DNA from 2 places in the Lactobacillus sp. ESL0791 genome. Region 2 is predicted to be linked to the other one. Evidence: riboswitches for the same ligand, from Rfam matches in the RefSeq annotation. Region 2 holds a riboswitch; the other holds the start of a gene.
What was found. Region 2 has a riboswitch for thiamine pyrophosphate ahead of cytX (putative hydroxymethylpyrimidine transporter CytX). Riboswitches for the same ligand answer to the same signal wherever they lie in the genome.
Positions count from the first base shown of each region.

Region 1 (13,014 bases), 1.3 Mb from region 2:
CTGAAGAATATCTAGTGTCGCGCAGCAGTATTGCCAACGATATTATCTTTGTGAAGCAAACACTAAAAGAAGATGGCCTCAGCTTAGCCTTTGATAATACAGGCACATATATTTGTGGAGGTGGCGCACAAAGACAAAAAGCTATAAAGCGCATAGTAACGGATTTATTAGTTAAATTGCCGGAGAAAAAGCAGGTACTAACGGTATTGCAGCTTTTTCTTGATTATCAAGTGTACAAGCAGGTGCAGGCAATCATCTGGGAAAAGCTCTGTAGTTGGTCGCTGGAAGTTCCGGAAGACCACTTACTGGAAATCGTTGCTTCAACTTCAATCTTAATTTCACGCGGGAAAAAAGGCTTTCATATTGAGGACAATAATCAGGAGCAGTATAACCAAGCCTTAGCGCAATTTGAAAAGTATCCTTTGGTCCATAAGTTGCTGGAAACGGTGGAGCAGGCCGGCCTGTATCATTTTACGGACTGCGAATTGCGATATTTATCATTAATTGTTATCGGTAACGGTTTCAACTATTTTATGGAAAATACCACGATCCCGGCAGCCTTTAAGAAAAAGGTGAAGAGCTTTATTAGGAATGTGAGCGAGGAAACCGGAACAGATTTTTGCAATGATGAAAAGTTAGAAACGGCTTTGCTAACGCATTTATACCAAATGATCTTTCGTCTGCAGTCTGGTACCAATGTTATTAACCCACTGCTAAAGGAAATAAAGGCAGATTATACAAAAATTTATGGCGTTGTCTGGTATGCCTTGCGGGAGTTTGGCAACGAAACCGGCTTGAAGATTTCCGATGATGAAGTGGCCTTCGTCACAATTCATTTTCAGGCCGCAATTGAACGCCATAAACGAGAACGGCACGTTCTGTTTGTTTGTCCCCACGGCATTGGAACCAGTTCATTGATTTCGGAGCAGATTCGGCAGATTTTACCGGCGCGCTCTGTGCTGGATGTTATTTCGCGGGCGACAGTCGATAAGCAGGATTTAACGCAGGTTGATCTGATTGTTTCAACGGTTGCTTTGCCCTCACTGCCAGTTCCGGTGGTGCAAGTCTCGCCGCGGTTTACAGCTGCAGATATGAAAAAGGTTGCCCAAAAATTGATTGATGTAACCCTTATCCAGAGCCTTTCAACCGGCAATCAGGCACTTGACTGGTCAAAAATCTGCACGATTTTAAAAAATAAAATTTTTTTTGGCAGTGCCGCAAATCAAGAGGAAGTCATTGCGTTTTTAACTAAACAAAATAAGTGGTCTTCTCATGAAAAGGAACAAAATTATGAAAAATCTGTTTTAAAACGCGAGCAATTTCAAACCACCTACTTAGAGAATGGCTTCGCGATTCCTCATGGTGATCCCCAAAAGGTTGATGTCAGCTGTATTGCAATTTATGTCTCAGATAAGCCAATTGCGTGGGACGGGCACCAGGTTGATGTGGTATCGCTTTTGATGATTCGTAATGAAGATAAAGCGGCAGTTGAGCCGTTTATGAATTTGGTTATGCGCGGAATTAATGATAAGGAATGGTTTATTTCAATAGTAAAGGAGATTAAACAAAAGTGATTTTTGACGAACAAAATGTTCAAGTAGTCGATAGTATTGCGAATTGGCAGGAAGCGGTGAAGCTTGCAAGTGAGCCATTAATTGCCAATCAGTCTATTTCAGAAAAATATATTACCAACATGATTAAAAGCGTTGGTGATAACGGCCCCTACATGGTTTTAGCTGATTACTTTGCGCTCATGCATGCACGCCCCGGCGAAGGGGTCAATAAAATGTCAATGAGCTTGCTTGTAACCCATGAAGCGGTTGACTTGGCCGGCAAACCTGTGAAAATTTTTTTGATAATGGCCGCGACTGATAATGCAAGCCACCTCGAGAGCCTGCAAAAAGTGATGACCATCTTTATGGATCAAGATGATTTTCAAACAATTTTAACTGGTAAGAAAGACAAGATTATTTCAATTTTAAATAAAATGGAGGATTAATAAATGAAAATTTTAGCTGTTTGTGGATTTGGTGTTGGCAGTTCAATGGTTCTTAAAATGACCTTGGACAAAGTAGTGAAGGAATTAGGCATTGATGCCACGGTCGAAAATACCGATATTGCGACCGCTAAGGCAACAAAGGCGGATGTTTACTTTACGAGCCACGAATTGGAAGAAAGCTTGCGTACAGCAACCTCGCAGCCAATTTACCCAATTAAGAAGTATATGGACAAAGATGAGGTTAAAGCTGCTTTAGAAGATTACTTGAAACAAAAGGAGACTAATAACTAATGGATGTTGTAATGAATATTTTAAATTTTATTTCCGGAAATATTTTGCAGGACCCGCCAATTTTAATTGCTTTGATAGCAATGATTGGCTTGATTGTCCAAAAGAAACCATTTGCGGAAATAATTAAGGGCAGTTTATCTGCTGCATTTGGGATGGTAATTTTGACTGCGGGTGTAAATATGCTTACGGCCGAAGTTTCCAATATTAATACCGCGGTCCAAACGAAAATGGGTGTGGCAGTTTCTAAGGGCTTATCCGACGCCACGTTTACGGCAAAGTTTGGTAGTGCGGTCGGAATCGCAATGTTTCTGGCCTTGGTTATCCACTTACTAATTGCCCGCTTTACACCGATTAAGTCGATTTTCTTGACTGGGCATATGCTCTGGTGGGTTCCATTTGTGATTGTTGCCGGCGGCGTGGAAAGCGGCTTACGTGGCCCAGTGTTAATTGTTGTTAGTGCGATTTTAGCGGCAGTATACTTTTCGGTTGCCCCGTGGATTCTTAGAAAATATGTCTGGGCAGCAACCGGTGATGATTCGTTTCTCATCGGACACCCAACGACCATTTTGTCGCTGATCTCGGGTTTTGTGGCTAAATATGTTGGTAACAAAGAGCATTCAACCGAAGATTTAAAAATTCCTAAGGGTCTATCATTCTTTAGTGAAATTTCAATCAGCGGTGGGTTAGTTATGTTTGTCGTTGATTTGATTGTGGGAATGATTGCACCTACGCTGGTGCCGCAAGGCGGCAACCTCTTCATGGTCGCTGTTACTGCTGGGCTCAACTTCGGCGGCGGACTTCTGATTTTACTCTACGGTGTGCGGCTCCTGGTTAACCAAATTATTCCGGCCTTCCAGGGAATTTCGGAAAAATTGGTTCCGGGTGCCAAACCAGCATTTGATATCCCAATTTTATTTAACTACAAGCCTAATGCAGTGATTATCGGCTTCATCTCCGCATTTATCACTTCCACGATCTTGGTATTAATTGCCAATGTCACTAATGTTTTTGGCATTGTGCTTGTGCCGATGGTCATTACTTCATTCTTTGAATGCGGCGGGGCTGCAATTATTGGCGAAGGCCAAGGCGGTGTTCGCGGTGCAGTTATTGGAACGGCAATTGCCTCAATTTTCATGATTGCCTTAGTTGGTTTTTCAGGGGCGTTAATGGGACACACGATCCGTAACTGGATCCTGATCTTCGGTGGTAATGACTTATCACTTTGGGCAATCATTGCTAAATTTGTTGGCGCGCTATTTGGAGGAATATAAATGTACCACTATATTGAACGAATCAAACAAATTTGGGCAGATGTCGAAAAAAATGAACAAGGTAAGATTGAGCAGGCAATTGACACGTTAGTTAAAGCCAATGCTGACCACCATTCAATTTACGTCTTTGGTGCCAGCCATGCCGGAATCTTAGCGGAAGAAATGTATTACCGTGCCGGCGGCATGATTACCATGAACGCGATTTTTGGCAAGGAAGTCATGCTGAATTGCCAGCCGATTACTTCCACCAGCAAAATGGAACGGCTAGAGGGTTATGGTTCGGTCCTGGCTGATAATGTCAAATTTCAGTCAGAAGATGTTTTAATCTTACATTCTGTTTCTGGACGCAATCCCATTATTATTGACATGGCATTGGCTGCTAAAAAGCAGGGTGTAACGGTGATTGGTCTGACTAATTTACAGTATTCACAATCGGTTACAAGCCGGCATTCAAGCGGCAAGCGGCTGTTTGAGGTGGCTGATATTGTCATTGATAACCATGGTGATGTTGGAGACGGTGCCTGCACCATTGAAGGCGCAGAGCAAAAAGTCGGTCCTACTTCAACCGTAATCGGCGCATCAATTTTGAACACGATCATTGTTGAAACCTGTCAGCGGCTTGCGGCTGCCGGCAAACCCGTTCCTGTTTTTTACTCTGCCAATTTAGATGACGGGGATGCAAAGAATCAGCAGCTGATAAGTCAATTTAAGGACGTTATTCATTACCAATTTTAAATTTTAACAACAAAAGCCATTGAGGATTTTGATAAAAGGGTAAATCTTTATCAAAATGGAAGCAATGGCTTTTTCTGTGGATGTGTAAATGATAAGTTGCAGACAGATTGTTAGATGAGGCCCAGGTTGGTAAGTAAGTATTGTGCATCCGCGTTGTCCAGTTTCAAGAGTGCGTCTTTTAAGCACAGCCGTGGTTTTCCCTCACGGTCAAGCGTGGTGGTGGCGTGGCACAACGCACTTAAGATTGATTCGTGGACGACATCGACCGTAGCCCGGAAGTAGCGGTCAATTTTATCGTCGGTGATTGCCATTTGGGTTGACAATTCCTTTTGCGGAAAATGAGCAACCCGGTTGGCGGTAGAAAAGGCCAAAGTGATTTCGCCGCTGCCGTTGCCGGTAAAGGATCCGCTGCGGGTGATGCCGACACTTGACCGCTTGGCAATCCGCTTTAATTGCCGCTCGTTAAATGGAATATCAGTTGCGATGACGGTAATGATACTGCCTTTTTCTTTCTCCTTTGCGACATGGGCCAACTCTTGGCCGATTCTGATGCCGTAAATGGTCAAGTCCTCCAAGAAGCCGAAGTTAGCCATGACAAGTGCGCCGATTGTGTAGGTTTGACCATCAATCGCAATTTGTCGTGAGGAAGAGCCGATTCCGCCTTTTAAGTCATAGCAGCACATGCCGGTCCCGCCGCCGACACAGCCTTCTTCGAAATCTTTGCCGCAGTTTGCCAGCGCCGCATCAACGTCGCTCGGCTGAACACCAAAATCACGGATATGATTAATTTCACCGTCATTGCATTCCAAAACAATCGGGTTGACCGTTCCGGTTGACAAGCCGATTTCCGGATTGTCCTTCAGCATGGTTTTAATTAATTCTGTTTGCGCGGTGCCGACAGCAAAGGTGTTGGTCAGCAGAAGTGGTGTTTCGATTGTGCCCAGTTCTTCTACTTGAACCAGTCCGATGCTTTTGCCAAAGCCGTTGATTACCTGGCTGCTGGCAACAAACTTATCGCGAAAGCAGTTGCCCTCTCCGGGAATAATTGCCGTTACCCCCGTTTTAAAGTGGTCGTTAATGATCGTTTGCTGGCCCACCTTAACCCCGGGGACATCCGTAATTAAATTACGCTTTCCCGGTTTAGTTTGACTTGTAGCTTGTAATAATGTTTTTGTTAATCCCATGATTTACCTTCTTATATTTATAAAATTGGAAAAATAATTATTTAATTAGCAAAATATTCAAACTCAAACAGGAAGTTCATTTGCTAATTTTTATTTTCTCTTATCTTAAAACCTACAATTATAATTTTATACCTAACCCCAAGCCTTTATCTACAAGATATTTAATTATTTTGCCAAAAGTTATTCATATTTTGTTAAAAATATGCTAAATTAATCACATATACTTTTATAAACAGGAAGGAGTTTACTATTGAAAAATAATGAGAGTGAAGATCCCGAATTAAAGCACACGATTGGTGTGTTTGGTGGTAGCAATATTTTGATTGGAATCATGATTGGTTCGGGGATTTTTTATATTGGTTCCTATGTGCTAGAGCGTTCTAACATGTCGATGGGGTATGCATTGCTGGCATGGCTGCTGGCGGGTTTAGTCACACTGCTGGGAAGCCTCTGCTTTGCGGAATTGGGGGCAATGAATCCGGCAACTGGAGGCATTTACGTTTATTTGTCGGATGCCTTTTCTCCGGTTGTCGGTTACATGTTCACATTCCAAAGCATTGTTATTGGCGGCCCCGGTTCGATTGCCGCAATTGCCATAGCCCTGCCAATGGCGCTGAAGACATTTTTTGCGTTTGATTATTGGACTGTTAAATTACTGGCAATTGGGTTGATTGTCGTGTTTACAATTATTAATTATTTTGGTGTTAATGTTGGTCAAATGGTGCAGAACTTCTTCACAGTATTAAAGGTTTTGCCGCTGGTGATCATTATTGGTTTAGGTATTTTCTGGGGTAAGTTTTCTCCAGATCTTTCATTAAGTATGCATAATGCGGGAACGAACAATATTTTTTCGTTAATCAGCATGGTCAGCTTTGCCGTGATTGCCTCCTTGTGGGCTTACGAAGGCTGGACTAACCTGAATACCGTTGCTGGTGAGATGAAGAACCCGCAAAAGAATTTGCCTAAGGCCCTAATCTTGTCGGTTGGATTTACAACCTTAGTTTACACGCTGTTTAATTTTGCCATCTACCGGTCGCTGTCGCCGCAGGCAATTCATGCGTCCTTAAAAGCGGGAAAACTGTATCTGGGAACAGATGTGGCTGAGACTTTCATGGGTACCGCCGGAATTCTTTTCGTTGCCATTGCTATGGTTTTGGCGATGGCCAGTTCACTCAATGGGATGGTTCTGGCTTTCTCCCGGTATTATTACGCCGTTTCCAAGGATGGCTTGCTTTGGAAAACTTTAGGCCATATTCATCCGAAGTACAAGACACCGGATCATGGACTGTTTATGCAGATGACGATTTCGATTTTACTTGTCTTGACGCGTAATTTGGATCAGCTGACCTCATTGGTTGTCTTTTCTGGGGCAATCTTTAACTTACTATCGATTTTGGCGGTTCCGGTATTGCGCTGGCGCAAACCGGATGCGACGCGGCCTTATAAAGTTTGGGCTTATCCGTGGACGGTGATCATTGCTGCGCTTGCCTTTTTGCTGATTTTAGCGAATAACTTCTTGGGAGATCCGGTTACATCGCTATTGGGATTAGTGATTCCAGGGCTTGGGTCTCTAGCATATTGCTATTTCCGGCATAAATATCCGCAAAAAGCTAATAAGTAAAACCATTTCTTGCTGTGTTTGCTAAAATAGATGGGATGAATTAATAGGAGGTCAAAATGCAAAAAGAACAAGCAATTGAAATGATGAAGGCTTTCTCCGATGCCAATTCAACATCTGGCTTTGAAGAAGAATTTGTTAAGCTATTTACGGAAACGGTCAAGGATCTGGCCGATGTCGAGGTTGACGGGATGCTGAATGCTTATGCCGCCAAAAAAGAAAATAAACCGGGGCGGCCGGTGATTCAGATGGATGCCCATTCCGACTCGGTTGGTTTTATCACCCAGGCTGTTCGTCCCAGCGGCATGATCAAATTCGTTCCGCTTGGCGGCTGGGTAAAGTATAATATTCCGGCGCTGCGGGTGCGTGTTCGTAACCGTGACGGGGAGTATATTCCAGGTGTCGTTGCCACAAAACCGCCGCATTTTATGACCCAGGCCGAGCGCAATACGCTGCCGGAGGTGGCTGACATGTCGATTGATGTTGGTTCGAGTTCGCGCGAAGAAACGATCAATGATTACAAGATTGATACGGGCTGCCCAATTTTTGTCGACGTGAAGTGCGAATACAACGATAAAAATGGTCTCTTCTTTGGCAAGGATTTCGATGACCGCTTTGGTGCCGGCGCTATGGTCGCTATTTTAGATGAACTAAAAGGCGAAGAAACCAATTTTAACGTGGTTGGCGCGCTTTCCAGCCAGGAGGAGGTCGGCCTGCGCGGTGCTTATGTGACCACGAGAAAGATTAAGCCTGATCTGGGAATTGTCCTTGAATCTTGTCCAGCGGATGATACCTTTACACCTGCCTGGCTGTCCCAGACAGGCCTAAAGCGGGGACCAATGATCCGCGACATGGATACGTCATTTTTGCCGAATCCGAAATTTGAGCAGTATGTCTGTGACTTGGCCGACCAAAATAAGATTCCTTACACACGGTCCGTTAGAACCGGCGGCGGCCAGGACGGTGCGGCCATGTATTATGAAAACGGGGCACCAACCGTCGTCATTGGCATTCCTGTTCGTTATGAACATTCACCGTATTGCTTTACTGCATACGAAGACTTCAGAAATGCGGTTAAGCTAGCAACGGCTATTATTCGTGACATGACCACGGAACGACTTGCCGGCTTCAGTAAATTTAACTAAATATAAATAATATTTGTAAAAATTTAAAAAACGAGTAAAATATAGTTTCGAAGAAATAATTGAATGACAGAGAGCATTCGTTTTGGAGGAATTGAATATGGATACTACTAAGCAGCACAATCATGTACTAACTAACGACCAGAAGTGGACCATTGCGTCAACTTCATCAGGTTTTGCGTTGGAAAACATGGATGTGCTTTTTTTATCGTTTGCGATGAGTTCGATGATTGCCGAGTTGCACCTGTCAGGTGGCGCTGCGGGTCTGATTTCATCGGTTACCAACCTGGGAATGCTGGTCGGCGGTATCGCCTTTGGCATCTTGGGCGATAAAATCGGCCGGGTTAAAACTTTTAGCCACACGGTAATTATTTTTGCGGTGGCAACGGCCTGCATGGCTTTTGCCAATAATATTTATCTAATTTATGCCCTCCGTTTTCTTGCCGGTATCGGTGCCGGCGGTGAATACGGGGTTGGTATTGCTTTGATTGCTGAAAGCTTTCCTAAGAAACAGATTGGGAAAATGACCTCGATTGCGGCAGTCGGCGGTCAGGTTGGTGCGATTTTGGCTGCGCTGATTGCGGCCTGGGTGATTCCGACTGCCGGCTGGCATATGCTCTTTTTGGTGGGCATTGTACCGGTTGTTTTGACAATCTTTATCAGAAAGCACCTGCACGAAAGTGCGCAATTTTTGACTGCGCGTTCTGAAGAAAAAGGTTCACTGCTGTCTAATGTTGCTAAGAAGATGTTCGCTACACCGAAATTAACCTTCCAAAGTCTTGGTCTGATGCTGATGATGACGGTGCAAATTGCCGGTTACTTTGGCTTGATGAACTGGCTGCCGACGATTGTGCAAAAACAGTTGCACTTAAACGTTGCCAATTCCAGCTTATGGATGATTGCCACAATTGTTGGGATGAGCATCGGCATGATGACCTTTGGTTCAATCTTTGATTACTTTGGTCCGCGGCGGGCTTTTGGCATCTTCCTAATCGGTTCCGCCATCATGGTTTATACTTTGAGCCTGGCAACTAACATGGTGACCCTGCTTCTGATTGGGGCAGTTGTCGGTTTCTTTTCCAACGGAATGTTCGGCGGCTACGGTGCGGTCATCAGCCGCCTTTACCCAACGGAAATCAGGTCCAGTGCTAATAATATTATCGTGAATATCGGCCGGGCAATCGGCGGTTTTTCATCGGTGGTTATTGGCATTCTGATGGATCACTATAATTTGACGGTGGTCATGGGTTTCTTGTCAGCCCTTTACATCATCAGTTTTATCGTAATGATGAGTCTGCCAGGGCTGAAAAAGCTGGCACCGGTCAAAGGCTAAAACTTTTTTAAGCTGCCGTGATAACTGTGGTATAATAAATTGAATTTATAAAAAATAGATCACTAGGGGTGCAATACCAAAGCTGAGACAATACCCTTGGAACCTGAACGGGACAATACCTGCGCTAGGGAAGTGTTTTAATGGTATTTATTTAACTCCTTCTGATTTATTAATTGATAAAATTAGAAGGAGTTTTTTATGTTTACGAGATCTTCAAGGTGGAATGTTAAATCAATTATCTTGGTGGCACTGATTGGAATTATCATGGGTATTATTTATACTTACGGTTTTAACGGCGCGTATAACTGGATAAAATTATTGCTGGTTCCAACTGGTTTTGCTCCAGTGACGGACACTGTTTTCTCCGGCTTGTGGCTGATGGCTGCGCCGCTAGCAATGTATTTTGTGCCCACGGTCGGTTCGGGTACCGTTGGTGAGGTGCTGTCATCAATTGTTGAAATGGCAATCGGCGGCCAATGGGGCGCGCAAACAATCATTTCCGGCTTGATTCAGGGAGCAACCAACGAAATTGGCTTTTTCCCGAAAAAAGAACGTTACCAGAAATTTTCGTGGGCAAGCGTGCTCACCGGGGCACTTTTTGCCGGCCTAGGCATTTTTATCTCGTCGTACATCATGTACAGCTGGTATGCATTTTCCGTCACCGTTCAGATAACCATGTTTATCACCAACATGATTTCGGCAATATTGTTTGACGGTGTCTTAGTCAAATTAATTACAAATCTGTTTGATAAAACTTTAAAACCTAAAATTGCTTAACGAAGAGTATTTCTTAGATTACACTAAAAAACTGCGGCAGCTGCCGCAGTTTTTTTAATGTCTATTGTTCTTTTTGATTTAAGATGGAATGCATTTTGGTGGTCAGCATGTCAATCGCCACATTGTTTTTACCGCCCTCGGGGATAATAATATCAGCATAACGTTTGGTCGGTTCGATGAACTGGTTATACATTGGCTTGACTGTTGCCATGTATTGCGTAATTACGGAATCAAGCGAGCGTCCGCGCTCGTTCATGTCGCGTTCCAGCCGGCGGATGAAGCGAATATCGTCGTCGGTGTCGACGTAAACCTTGATGTCCATCAGGTCACGAATTTTCTTGTTAAACAGGACCAGAATTCCTTCCAGTATGATGATATCGGCAGGTTCGATATGTTCTGTCTGCTTGCTTCTGGTATGCGCCTTAAAATCATAAATCGGTCGCTCAATTGCCTGATAATGTAAAAGCTGGTTGAGCTGCTTAGTTAAGTAGGGAACGTCAAAAGCATCGGGATGATCGTAGTTAATCTTCATGCGTTCTGCCATTGAAATTCCTGTGTTGTCTTTGTAGTACGCATCTTGGGTCATAATCATGATGTGTTCGTTGGCGTTCATCTGCTCGGCCACTTTATGCGCAATCGTGGTTTTGCCGCTGCCGGAGCCGCCGGCAATGCCGATGACAACTGGCTTCTTAAGTTTTACCATTTCAGCTTCCCCTCCACTTAACTCAATTAATATTTTACTTTAGTTTGCATAGAATACCAATAGCTTATAAAAGCAGTTTGACATTTTTTCGGGAGAATTGAAAAAATTTTACAAATGATTAGCTTTAAGAGGCGAAAAAGTTAACGAATTTTGCAATTATTTTATTAAAAGATAGTACTTAGCGTTAGAATTAGTGGTGAAAGCGATTGATAGCAGCGGAGGCTTGCAATGCTCAAAAATGAAATTCTCAATTATCTTAAAACGCAAACTAAAACAATTGATTTAGCAAATCTTGGTGAGGAATATACTGCCAGTGGGATTGCTAAAAGATTAAAGGCAAAGCGTAATACCGTCAGCGTGTATTTAAACCAGCTTGCGAACGAACAAAAATTAGTCAAGATTGATTCCCGGCCGGTGTATTTTTTCCATAAAGCAGAATTTGAAAAAGTAAATTATCGACTGCCGCAAAATGTCTATCAGTCAACTGCGCAGGTGCAGCAGCAAAATGAACGGGAAGATATTTTAAAAACTTTTACTAAAATTAATCCCAGCTTAAAAGAAAGTATTGAACGCGTCCGAGCAGCAATTTTATACCCTAACGGCGGGTTGCCGCTGTTGATCACGGGTGAGAGCGGAACCGGTAAAAGTTATTTGGTGAGTTTGATTAATCGTTTTTGCCGTACGCATAAGTTAGTTTCTCATTCAGCGCCGTTTGTTACGATTAATTGTGCCCAATATGCCGATAATCCCGAATTGCTGACGAGCAGCCTGTTTGGCTACACTAAGGGTGCGTTTACCGGTGCTGACAGTGACCATCAAGGTGCCTTTGTTGAAGCAGATGGCGGTATTTTATTTTTAGATGAAGTTCACCGTTTGGGTCCTAAGGGTCAAGAAAAATTATTTACCTACTTGGATCAAGGCTTAGTTTATCCTGTGGGAGAAACGAAAAAAGGCAAGAAAGTTAATGTCCGCTTGTGCTTTGCGACCACAGAAGATTTGGATACCAATTTTTTGACCACTTTTATGCGCAGGATTCCTGTGAAAATAACCTTGCCGCCGCTTAGTAAGCGGGGAAAAGAGGAACGGCGAAATTTGGTTTACACTTTGCTTAACAATGAGCAAAAGAAAATTGGAAAAACACTCAAGGTCAGTGATCAGGTGGTAGAGATGCTGGGCAATTATCAGCCTGCCGGCAATATCGGCAGCCTAAAGAATGCGATTAAGATGACAATTGCCCAAGCAAATGCCGAACAGCAAAACAAAAAAGAGATAATGCTTACAGCATATCAGCTGCCGTCCGACGTATTAACTAACAGCAAACTTGAGTTGTATCAGAATCCGGGGAAGCCGCGCGTAATCACTGATGAGACACTGACAGAAGATTTGATCGCACAAAATTTTCCGGAAAAGAAAATCTTTCTTAACAGTTTGCTGCAATTAACTGAAACTTATGCGCAAAGTGATTATGATTTGCATAAGTGTGAATCTAAATTAAAGCAGATCGTTTATCAGCTATTTGACACGCTGTTATTTGAAAAAGGCAATAGCAAACAGCTTCCTTTGCTCTCGTATATCATTGAAAATGTTAAGCGCTTGTTTGACCAATTGAAAAATGCTTACCAGTTAAAAGTCAGTGGCAACGCAATTTATGCAATTAGCTACTATTTATTTGAGCGCCAAAAAATTCAGTGGAATACAAATGAAATGGCTAATCGGCAGATTTTGCTGCGATTAAAGCGGACAGTTCAAGAACAATATGCGGATGTATATACTTACGTTACAAAATTAATCAATTTGATCAAAGATACACTTGAAATTGAACTAGATGAAGTTGATTATGTTTTTTTGACGATCTATCTGAATAAGCTGGAAATAATAACAAAGACAGGGCTGGAGAAGGCCATCGTAATTGCTCATGGCTATGCGACTGCAGGCAGTATTGCCAATGTGGTCAACCGCCT
Region 1 is NZ_JAQTHU010000001.1:1,527,302-1,540,315, reverse strand. Features, by position in the region: gene PT285_RS07530 (PRD domain-containing protein) at 1-1,574, shown strand, start outside; gene PT285_RS07525 (PTS sugar transporter subunit IIA) at 1,571-1,999, shown strand; gene PT285_RS07520 (PTS sugar transporter subunit IIB) at 2,003-2,290, shown strand; gene PT285_RS07515 (PTS ascorbate transporter subunit IIC) at 2,290-3,561, shown strand; gene PT285_RS07510 (SIS domain-containing protein) at 3,562-4,296, shown strand; gene PT285_RS07505 (P1 family peptidase) at 4,407-5,480, opposite strand; gene PT285_RS07500 (APC family permease) at 5,731-7,101, shown strand; gene PT285_RS07495 (M42 family metallopeptidase) at 7,158-8,243, shown strand; gene PT285_RS07490 (MFS transporter) at 8,341-9,573, shown strand; TPP riboswitch at 9,628-9,721, shown strand; gene PT285_RS07485 (ECF transporter S component) at 9,772-10,350, shown strand; gene udk (uridine kinase) at 10,412-11,053, opposite strand; gene PT285_RS07475 (sigma 54-interacting transcriptional regulator) at 11,282-13,014, shown strand, end outside.
Region 1: another riboswitch for thiamine pyrophosphate. It lies ahead of PT285_RS07485 (ECF transporter S component); the one in region 2 lies ahead of cytX (putative hydroxymethylpyrimidine transporter CytX).

Region 2 (11,700 bases):
TCTGAATACATTAAGCAGCAGTATTATTCTGTTCATGATTGGGCAGAAGCGGGCTTGAAGCAGCAATCTTGGATAGATATCGGAAATATTTATGAATTTAAGAATAAGAATTTGCAGGTAAAGAAAATAGGGCATTTGACTGCAAAAGACCAAATTGGGTTAGCAAGATTCAATACTGAATTTAAGTTAAAACGAAAATATAAAAAATAAGTCATCTAAAATTTAGGTGACTTGTTTTTTTACTTTTAAAATTGACCGATAGTCAATTTTGCTATATGATTTTTATAACTTATGTGAGAGGAAGGCCAAGAATGGTTAATATTCATACTAGCGAGCAGAAAAATGCTAAACGTCAGCAAATTATGCAGGCTGCAATTACTTTATTTGCGAAGCAGAGTTATGCGGATATCACCATGCAGCAAATTGCTACTGCGGCGGGCAGCTCCAAGGGCACGCTTTTTAATTATTTTGCAACTAAAGAGGACCTCTTCATGTGCATTCTGCTGGAAGATTATCAGGTTTATTTAGGCAAGATTAGCAGCTGGGTCAGCGAGCAGAAATTAATTAGTAAAGATGATTTTGTTCAGTTAATGGTAGAGCAGACCAAAAATTTAATTAAGAGTCATTCGGTTTTGGTACGGTTGAACGCAATTCGCGGCCCTGTGCTAGAAGGTAAGGCCAATATGCACGAAACACTACTGCGACGGAACCAACTGTATCAAGTTAGTAAAGATTTAGGGCAGCATTTAACAGAGAAAACTGGAAATTTATTGTCACAGGGACAGTTCAGCCACCTGTTTATTATTCAGAGTGGCATTATTAGCGGCTTAATGAATATGTCATCATTGTCGAGTTTTAATCATCAGAAGATCAATACTATTTATCCCGATTTTGAAATTGATTTAATACCAGAGGCACAGCGGCAGATGCGTTATTATTTAACCGAATTTTTAAAGGAGCATGAAAATAATGGAACAAGCAAGAATTCGTAATTTTGCAATTATTGCCCACATTGATCACGGCAAATCGACCTTGGCCGACCGGATAATGGAGTTAACTAAAACCGTGAGTGAGCGTGAGAAGAGCAACCAACTGCTTGATGACATGGAAGTGGAGCAGGAGCACGGCGTTACAGTTAAGGCGCGAACGGTCCGCAACTATTATCAGGCACGTGACGGGCAAGAATACGAATATAATTTAATCGACACCCCGGGTCACGTTGATTTCAGCTATGAGGTTGCCAAAAGCTTAACGGCCACGGAGGGTGCACTCTTATTGGTTGATGCAACTCAAGGCGTACAGGCACAGACAATTGCTAATTATCGGATTGCTAAGAAAAATCACCTGGTTCTAATTCCGGTAATCAATAAAATTGATGTGGCTTCAGCCGATGTTGAACAGACCCTAGTGCAGCTGCATGAACTGGATGAGAGTTTTACCAAGGAAAATACTCTAATGATTTCAGCTAAAACGGGCAAAGGTGTGCCAGAGGTACTGGAAGCGATTAAGGAGCGAATTCCCGCTCCTCAGGGGGATGCGGCTAAACCGTTAAAAGCCCTGGTGTTTGATTCTCTGTACGATCCCTACCAAGGGGTTGTTGCCTATGTGCGGCTGCTTGATGGACACCTCGGTCAGGACAAAAACTTGCAGTTTATGCAGACAAATTTTGATTTTTTGGCAAAAAGTATCGGTATTTTTAGTCCCAACATGCACGAACAAAAAGAACTGTCAGCGGGGGAAGTTGGCTATGTGGTGACTGGCATTAAAGATCCTAAAGAAGTGCGGGTTGGTGACACGTTAACCGCTAAGAAGAACCCCACTGCTGAAGCTTTGCCTGGTTACCAAACGGCTAAGCAGATGGTCTATGCTGGACTTTATCCCAAGAACAATGATTTTCCAGCCTTAAAAGAGGCAATTACTAAGTTGAGTCTGAATGATACTTCATTTTCGTATACCGAAGAGCGGTCAGAGGCATTAGGTGTGGGTTTCCGCTGCGGCTTCTTAGGTGCCTTTCACTTGCAGATTATCCGAGAGCGGCTGCATGACGAATACGGCCTAGATGTCTTAACGACGGCACCTAACGTAACTTATTATGTTTATCTGAAAAATGGGCAAAAGATGCAGATCAATAATCCGGCCCAATTTCCGGCTTTTGGTTTAATTGACTATGTTGAGGAACCATTTGTCGAAGCAGAAATTACGGTTCCCAGCGATAATTTGAACGCAGTCTTAAAACTGATTGAGCAACATAAGGGCAGCCTGTTAGACATGGATAATAATGGCGAACTGATTCTGGTAACTAGTAAAATGCCGTTGTCGGAAGTGGCCTACCATTTCTTTTCGGAATTGAAGTCAGTTTCGCATGGCTATGCCAGCCTGAACACGGAGTTTTCGGATTATGAAGTAAGCGACCTGGTAAAAGTAGAAGTGGATATTAACTACGCACCGGTTGATTCACTAGCCTTTGTGGTGCACCGGCAGGACGCGCCACAGATGACGCAAAAGCTGGTGCGTGAATTAAAGATGACGGTACCGCGGCAGCTTTATCCAACACCGGTGCAGGCAATTGTTGAGGGCAAGGCCCTAGCCCGGGTCGACGTACCGCCACTGCGTAAGAATGCAGCAGTTTCAGGTGAAAAAAAGAGTATTTCGAAAAAGGCTTCCTTATTAAGACGGCAGAGCATGAATAAGCGGCGGGCAACACAAAATAATATCAAGTTGCCGCAGAGTGTGTTTAACGCAATTTTGGAACTATAAAGAAAAAAATGAAGTTCATTATCGAACCTCATTTTTTATATTTACGCTGTTACCCGCTTTTCATGCCATTCCAAAATCATTTGCATGATTGCCTTGGCAACATTGATATTGCGCAGTAGTGGCCCATGGGAATAGGTGCCGATAAAATTGCGGTAGCGCAGACCTTCTTTTTTATCCTGCGGATTATTGCCGTAGCCTTCAATCATGTCACCCAAGGGCTGTAGCATTTCTTGATCATCAAAATAAGTTTGTCCCGAATGATTTTCAAAAGCGCGCACCTCGCCCCACTGCGTCGTGTAATGTGTGTTGCCAATCATTCGTTTGTCAGCCTTGAAGACGGTGTGAAAAGGCAAAATACCCAGGCCTTTGATCGTGATACCGGAATTGGTTTTGTAATAAGTGCCGACAAGCTGGTAGCCGCCGCAGACGCCGAGCATAGGGTGGCCGGCATTGATGTATTCTGTCAGGGTTTCTTTGTGCCGCGGCAAATCTTTGGCAACCACGGTTTGCTCAAAGTCTTGCCCGCCGCCAAAAAAGACAAAATCATAGTCAAAAGCATTAAAGGGATCGCCCAGAGAAACATTATCGATTTGTGTAGTGTAGCCCTCTTTTTTTAGGAAAAAACGTAAAATTTTGACATCCCCGGAATCACCGTAGGTGTTCATCAAATCTTCGTATAAATATGCGATTTTTATTGTTGTGTCTGCCATTGTGTGCCTGCCTTTTAAGTAAACTGAATTAAATTGGTGCAACCGTGATTGCCATAGCGCCGTATTTGTGTTCTTGTTCCGGAGAATATATTTTGTACATATCAGAAACCATTTTGTCCAGGCTGTCAGTCGGAGCACTGCCGACCTCTGCACCCTTATATTTTGTAAAAAGAGCAGCAAAAGTAGTGAAAGTTTCCAGCTGCTTTATTTTAACTGCAAGGGTTTCACCAGTTTCTGTATCAATAAAATTAATTGTGTCCGCGACGCATAACTTTCGCCGTTTTTCATCATTTAAGCGGATTTCAATTGTTTTGGTATGACCTTTGATCAATAATAATTGCTCGTGATTCAGGCCCATTTCTGTAGTCATTGTTCTTTTTCCATTAGGGCAATAATTTGTTTTTTCATTAATTGTTTCTTTCTGTTAGCTTTATTTATACAATAGAGTATAACTTACAGATAGTTTAAATGTTACATTTACCGCTTGTAAAGGGTATCATTTATTAATATCATTATCTTAAATAATAAATCGCTTTCACAAAGAAAGGAAAAATAATGACTAAAAAATATATCATGGCAATTGATGAAGGAACTACCTCAACGCGTGCGATGATCATTGATCATCAAGGCAAAACCGTTGCTTCGTCGCAGAAAGAATTTCCGCAATATTTCCCGCAGCCAGGCTGGGTTGAGCATAATGCCGAAGAAATTTGGCACAATGTTCAGACAACGATGGCAACCGCATTAATTGATTCGGGAATTCGCCCTGACCAAATTGCTGGAATTGGTATTACAAATCAGCGGGAAACGACCGTTATTTGGGATAAGGAAACAGGGAAGCCAATCTATAACGCAATTGTTTGGCAGTCACGGCAGACAACGCCTCTAGCAGAAAAGTTAATCAAGCAAGGGTACAGTGATTCAATTCGGGCAAAAACCGGCTTGATTATTGATCCTTATTTTAGCGCAACCAAAATTCGCTGGATTCTTGATCATGTTCCGGGTAGTCAGGAGCGTGCTGAAAAAGGCGAACTGCTTTTTGGCACGATTGACAGCTGGCTAGTTTGGAAGCTGACTGATGGTGAGGTGCACGTGACGGATTATACCAATGCCTCACGGACAATGCTGTTTAACATTCACGATCTAAAATGGGACCAGGATATTTTAAAATTATTGAATATTCCGGAAAAAATGTTGCCCCAGGTAAAGGCAAATTCTGAAGTCTACGGCTATACCAAGCCTTACAATTTTTTTGGTGGCGAAATTCCGCTGGCCGGGATGGCCGGTGACCAGCAGGCAGCCTTGATTGGCCAGCTGGCTTTGAAGGAAGGCATGGTTAAAAATACCTATGGCACGGGTTCCTTTATCGTGATGAATACCGGTGAAAAGCCGACGACATCTAATAACAATCTGTTGACAACAATTGCTTACGGCCTGGACGGGAAGATTAATTATGCCCTTGAGGGTTCGATTTTTGTTGCCGGCAGCGCTATTCAGTGGCTGCGCGATTCAATGAAAATGATTAAAACGGCGCCCGAAACCGAAGCTGATGCTTTTGCATCAAACTCTGAAAATGAAGTTTATGTCGTACCAGCCTTTACCGGATTGGGTGCACCGTACTGGGATTCCGAAGCCCGGGGCGCAATTTATGGTCTTACACGGGGCACAAATAAGAATGATTTTATCAAGGCAACCCTGCAGTCGCTTGCTTACCAAACACGGGATGTTGTTGACACGATGCAGATTGATTCTGGCATTGAAATTCCTACATTGCGTGTTGACGGCGGTGCATCCAATAATAATTATTTGATGCAGTTTCAGGCAGATATCTTGGGTACCAAAATTGAACGAGCCAAAGTCTTGGAAACAACGGCGATGGGTGCGGCTTTTCTGGCTGGACTGGCAGTGGGCTTTTGGAAGGATATAGATGAGTTGAAAAGTATTTCACTGATCGGGCAGTCTTTTGAGGCCAAAATGGCTAAAAATGAGCGTGAAAAATTATACGCTGGCTGGAAGCGTGCTGTAAAGGCAACACAAGTTTATGCTCACGGGGAATAAAGCTTGTTGTTAAACAGGAGGGTAATAAAATGGCACATGATCGCATTGTCAGCCTAGATGGGCCGTTAAATTTTCGTGATGTTGGCGGTTACCAGAACGAGTCTGGGCAAACAGTAAAATGGAATAAGATTTACCGCTCAGATTCACTGAGTTCTTTGTCAGCAAGGGATCAAGTTAAATTGACCAAGCTGAGGATTACAGTAGATTGCGATTTGCGTTCGGCCTATGAAAAGAATGCTTCACCGGATTTGCTTTGGCCCAAGGCTGAGTATGTTGACGTTCCAGTTTATGCTGATAGCAGGGATGGCAACCACAGTAATAAAATTTACCGTTTTCTTCACCACATTCCTGATCTGAAAAATAATTTTATTGGGCAAATTTACCAGGAAACTTTGCTTAATTCGCATAGCCAGGAAATATTTACCAAAATTTTTGCTCAGCTGCTCGTTTTGCCTGAAAATGAGGCACTGGTCTATCATTGCAGTGCCGGCAAGGACCGGACAGGCATGGTATCAGCCCTAATTTTACTGGCGCTGGGTGTCAGCGATGATACGATTGCACGTGATTATTTATTGACCAATAAATTGTACGATTTTGCGGCTTCGCGGCAGCTGCCGAGTAACGATGAAATTACCCAGATGGTTGCAAAAATGAATGTCACCAAGGGTGAGGGAACTGCGATTCGTGGGATTACCGAGACCATTCGTGCCGGCTGGGGTGATTTTGACCGCTTTTTTGTTAAGGAATTGGGCTTTAGTCAAGAAGATTTAGCACATTTAAGGCAGATGTATTTGAAATGACAAAAATAACAATTATTCAAGCTGACATCACCAAAATAAAGGCGGACGCAATTGTCAATGCGGCTAATAAGTCGCTGTTAGGCGGTTTAGGCGTTGATGGTGCAATTCACCAGGCAGCAGGACCAAAATTGTTAGAAGAGTGCCGCACACTTCACGGCTGTGCTACAGGTCAAGCTAAAATTACTAAGGGCTATAATTTGCCCGCTAAATATGTGATTCACACAGTGGGACCGGTTTATTCGGGAATAAAGCAGGATAATGAGCTGCTTGCTGCTTGTTACCATAATTGTTTGGAGTTAGCTAAGCAAAGAAATTTGCATAGTATTGTTTTTCCAGCAATTTCGACGGGTGCCTATGGTTTTCCGGCTAAGGCAGCCAGTCGAATCGCCTTTGAGACAATCAAGCAATGGTTAACTGATAATGCTGACTATGAAATGCAGGTTACCATGTGCGCCTACGACCATCAGACGGCGCGTCTTTTTAAAGATACACTTGCGGCGCAAAATAAATAGGGAGCTTTTTCCAAAAAGCTTCCTATTTATTTTTATCAAATTTTTCAGTGACTACTTCACTTGCCGCTGAACAAAGAGGCTGGTAACGAGCAGGCCAATCAATAGAAAGAGTAGCAATAGGAAGGTTGTTCCCCAAACAAAATCTAACCGCTGTAAAAAGGAGTACGCGATTACCCCGATTAACCACCAGCCAAAATTGATAATTGTTCCCAAATTCCGCTTAATAATGAAGATACTGACAAAAAGAATGGCAAAGAGCGGGGTAAAGACAGCACCAATCGCATTTAGAAAATTTTGGTAGTAATTAAGGGAGACGGCTAGCGAGATAACTAGACCAATAATCGTTGCTAGAATGGCCAGCAGATTAACGTGCCCGCGGTGCAGGATATTGTCAAGGCTGGTCGCTGCGGAATAAGCATCCATAAAAGTCGTGGTGACAGTTGAAAAAATAATAATCAATAATGTAACTAGTCCTAAATTAGTTTGTGCTAAGGCAGTTGTAAAGTTACTTTGCCCGGTTTTAACTACTGTTAGCAAACCTAAAATAAACATTGCACTGCTGCCAAGAAAATAACCGCTGACACTGACCAAACTGCTTTTGAAAGGCTGCTTTTCCTGACACGTGTAATCACCGATTACTGGCAGCCAAGAAAGCGCCATCGTCACGTTTAGTTCAACGGCGCTACCAAAGCTGATATGGCCTCTGAAGGTCCCAGCCATAGGAAAGTGTTTAGTTGTAAAAATCCAGGCAATAATTATTACCCCAATGGTTAATAATATGACAACCGTATTGTTGATTTTGAAAAGCCAATCATGGTTGAAAAGCAGCCACACAATGATTAAGGCTGCAACAATAATTGCCATTAAAACCGAGTTTTGAAAATGAAAAAGTTTGCCGGTCATGCTGTTGAGGGCAACCTGCGCGGTAACGATCATTACCGCCGTCCAGCCGATTAGCTGAATTGCATTTAGCAGTGAAAACAAAATAACCCCGGTTTTACCAAAAATATTTCCGGTAACGGTAATGGCCGTCTTTTTTTGAATAGCTGACAGATAAGCAGCTGGCAGCAAAAATAAAAAGCAGCCAATTACGTGTCCGATAATGACTGCGGTGATCCCCTTGCCCCAGCCCAGCGGCGCCATTAAGGTTCCAGTAACAATTTCGGCAATGGAAATCGCCGTGCCGAACCACAAAAGAAATAAACTGCTTAATTTGGTATTTTTCATTAGAAACCTCTTTCAGAAAAAAATCTTTTACCCATTAAATTAGCATGAGTAAAAGATTTCCATAAAAGAGCTTTAAAAACTTCCCTACGCAAGTTCTAACTTAACAGGTTCAAGGGTTAGGCTTTTGCACCAGTCTCAGCTTTTGACAGCACCCCTAGTTTTTAGATATTTAATTAAGAGTAGTTTACCACGATTTGCCGAGTTGCGTTTTATTTTTGATAAAAAAGATTTAGTGAATTACTGCCCAAATTTCTGTAAATAAAGATTGAAATCGCTTTAGCACTGATTTATAATATAAAATGTAAATAAGTGTGTTACTGATTCGATCAGGCATAAACCTATAAATGACAATAACGGTATATTTGCTGTTAGCTATTTGTAGGTTTTTTTATTTAAGGAGGCAGCCTGAGTGAAATTTATCAAGAATTTTAACAATAATGCTGCCTTAGTCTCCGATGAAACCGGTCATAAGTGGGTGGTCGTTGGTAATGGTGTCAGTTTTGGCAAAAAGCCGGGCGACCTCGTTGATGAAGAAAAAATTACACACCGTTTTGTTGCCGTTGAGAAAAATATCAAGATGGTTGACAGTGTCAGGGATATTGACGCGCGCACGTTATCGCTGACGACGGATGTAATCGATCTGGCTTCGACTGAGCTGCAAATTAAATTTTCTGATTACCAGTATTTAGTTTTAGCAGACCATATTGATTTTATGCTGAAACGGGCCAATGAACAGATTGAGCTTGGTGAGGATACCGTTCGCTGGGAGATGAAAAAACTTTTTCCGAAAGAATTTGCAGTAGCAAAAGAAGCCCTGGGATTAATGAGGAAAAAAAGCGGTCTGCCTTTAGCGAATGGTGAAGCGGTCTATTTGACCTATCACTTTATCAATGCTGGTTCTGGTCAGACCAAGCTGCAGGATACGATTAAGATTACCAAATTAATCCGCGGCGTAATTGCGATTATTGAGTATCAATACGGTCTGCAGCTGGACACGGAATCATTTAATTTTAACCGTTTCATGACCCATTTGCGGGCCTTCATGGTACGCCATATCATTGGCCAAGAAGATGAGAAGGGCAGTGAACTAGATTCGGCATTGCTGGAATTAATGAAATCCAAGTATGCTAAAGCCTATGATACGGTTTTGAAGATCGGGACTTATTTACATGAACAGGCCGGCTGGCAATTGCAGCCGGATGATGAAGTGTATTTGACACTGCATGTTTGGCGGGTAACGCACAGGCAGAGTGATAACAATACACACAAAGTTGATAAAGTTTAACAGTTATTAGTTTATTTATGCTAGTGGCGTGTTACTGGTAAAGCAGGCATTAACCCGGAAGTATAAAGGACGTTTTTACTCGTCCTTTAGTACTTTGCGGGTTTTTATTTTGAAAAATTGAGGGAGAAGCAAAGTGGCTTACGAAGATTTAAGTAAGGCAATTATCGCCAATGTCGGCGGTAAGGATAATGTAGCCAGTGTTGTGCATTGTACGACGCGGCTGCGCTTTAAGTTGAAGGACCAAAAGAAGGCTAACGATGATGCCATGAAGGCAACTGATGGCGTTATTTCACTTGTTAAATCAGGTGGACAGTATCAGGTAGTTATTGGCAATAATGTGGCCGATGTTTACGATACACTGGTGAAAGTTGGTGGCTTTCAAGACGGCGGCGAAGTTGCTGATGATTACGTTGATACCAGCAATATGAGTTTGATGGACCGGTTTATTGATCTGATCTCTGGCATTTTCAACCCGATTTTAGGACCAATGTGTGCCGCCGGAATGATCAAGGGTTTCAATGCAATGTTTGTTGCTTTGAACTGGGAAACACAAACCTCAGGTACCTATATCGTTTTAAATGCAATTGGTGACAGTTTGTTCTACTTCTTGCCGGTTATTTTGGGGATTTCTTCTGCCAAGAAATTCGGCATTAATGGTTATCTTGGTGCCACAATTGGTGCAGCGCTTTGTTATCCAACAATTGTCGGAATGACTAGCAGTAAGACCGTTTTGTATACTTTGTTTAAGGGAACAATCTTCCAAGCACCGATCCACATGACCTTCTTAGGGATTCCGGTAATTTCGATGAATTATACTTCATCGGTTATCCCGATTATTTTGGCAATCTGGTTTGCTTCAAAGGTTAATAAATTAGCCCGCAAGATTATTCCGGACGTCGTTAAGACATTCTTAGTACCGTTTATGGTCTTATTAATTACCATTCCAGTAACTTTTATCGTTATTGGGCCAATCGCTACTTGGCTTGGTGATGCAATTGCTGCAGGTGTTTCTGCTGTTTACAACTTCAGTCCAATCTTAGCTGGTGCATTAATGGGGGCCTTCTGGCAAGTATTTGTTATTTTTGGTGTTCACTGGGGCTTTGTTGCCGTCATGATGACCAATATTGCCGCAATGGGTTATGACCCGATTTTAGGTTTATCCCTTGCTGCATCATTTGCGCAAACTGGTGTTGTTGCTGCTATTATTTTACAAACCAAAGATGAAAAGACCCGCAGCATTGCGATTCCTGCATTTGTTTCAGGAATCTTCGGTGTTACTGAGCCAGCGATTTATGGTGTAACGTTACCGCGTAAAAAGCCGTTTATTCTCAGTTGTATTGCTTCCGCAATTGGTGGTGCATTGATTGGTGGTTTTGGTACTAAGGTTTATATCATGGCCGGCATGGGTATTTTCTCCATTCCTGATGCTATTAGTAAATCTGGTATCGATATGCGCGTATACGGCTTGATTATTGCAATGGCTGTTGCCACTGTTTTAGGTTTTGCTTTTCAAATGATTTTTGGCAAGAATAGTGTTGATGCTCCGCTTGAGGGCGAAGTAGCACCCGCAGTTGCTGCGGCTGAAAATAATGCCAATGCGGAAGTTACCGAGATTGCTGATTCTAAAAAGTCAAATGCTGCTGCAGATTCATACAATGAAGCAGAAGTTGTTCTTGCCCCATTATCTGGGACAGTTGTTCCTTTAAGTGAAGTAAAAGATGAAGTTTTCTCAAGTGGCGCCATGGGTAAAGGAGCTGCAATTGAACCTAGCGAAGGCAAGGTTTGCTCGCCGGTTGATGGGCAGATTGCAATGGTCTTCCCAACCGGACACGCAATTGGTTTGAGATCCGTTAATGGTGCTGAAATCATGATTCATATTGGGATGGATACTGTGGAACTTGACGGCAAAGGCTTCAAGACGCTGGTTAAAAAAGATCAGACCGTCAAAGCTGGCGAACCGCTGATTGAATTTGATTTAGATGCAATTAAAGAAGCCGGCTATGAAGTTACCACGCCGGTAATTGTCACTAATATGAAGAACTACCATGATGTAAAAGTACTGACTTCTGGTAAAATAAAGATAAGTGATAAATTCTTAGATTTACAGTAAACGTTTTGAGAAGGGACGGAAGATAAGAATGAGTTCAATAGACTTTCCTGATGGCTTTTTATGGGGTGGCGCAACGGCTGCCAACCAATTAGAAGGTGCATATCGAGAAGGCGGCAAAGGTTTATCGATTGCCGATGTTTTGCCTGAAGGCCGTGACCGGATTGATTTGGTTAATAAACCTGATTTTGATTTTTCAATTGATCCGAAAAAATTTTATCCGAATCATATTGGAATTGACCAT
Region 2 is NZ_JAQTHU010000001.1:198,173-209,872, forward strand. Features, by position in the region: gene PT285_RS01015 (hypothetical protein) at 1-210, shown strand, start outside; gene PT285_RS01020 (TetR/AcrR family transcriptional regulator) at 312-992, shown strand; gene lepA (translation elongation factor 4) at 970-2,757, shown strand; gene PT285_RS01030 (type 1 glutamine amidotransferase) at 2,799-3,467, opposite strand; gene PT285_RS01035 (ASCH domain-containing protein) at 3,496-3,837, opposite strand; gene glpK (glycerol kinase GlpK) at 4,023-5,525, shown strand; gene PT285_RS01045 (tyrosine-protein phosphatase) at 5,555-6,325, shown strand; gene PT285_RS01050 (O-acetyl-ADP-ribose deacetylase) at 6,322-6,837, shown strand; gene cytX (putative hydroxymethylpyrimidine transporter CytX) at 6,889-8,064, opposite strand; TPP riboswitch at 8,129-8,230, opposite strand; gene PT285_RS01060 (PRD domain-containing protein) at 8,474-9,349, shown strand; gene PT285_RS01065 (beta-glucoside-specific PTS transporter subunit IIABC) at 9,483-11,459, shown strand; gene PT285_RS01070 (glycoside hydrolase family 1 protein) at 11,488-11,700, shown strand, end outside.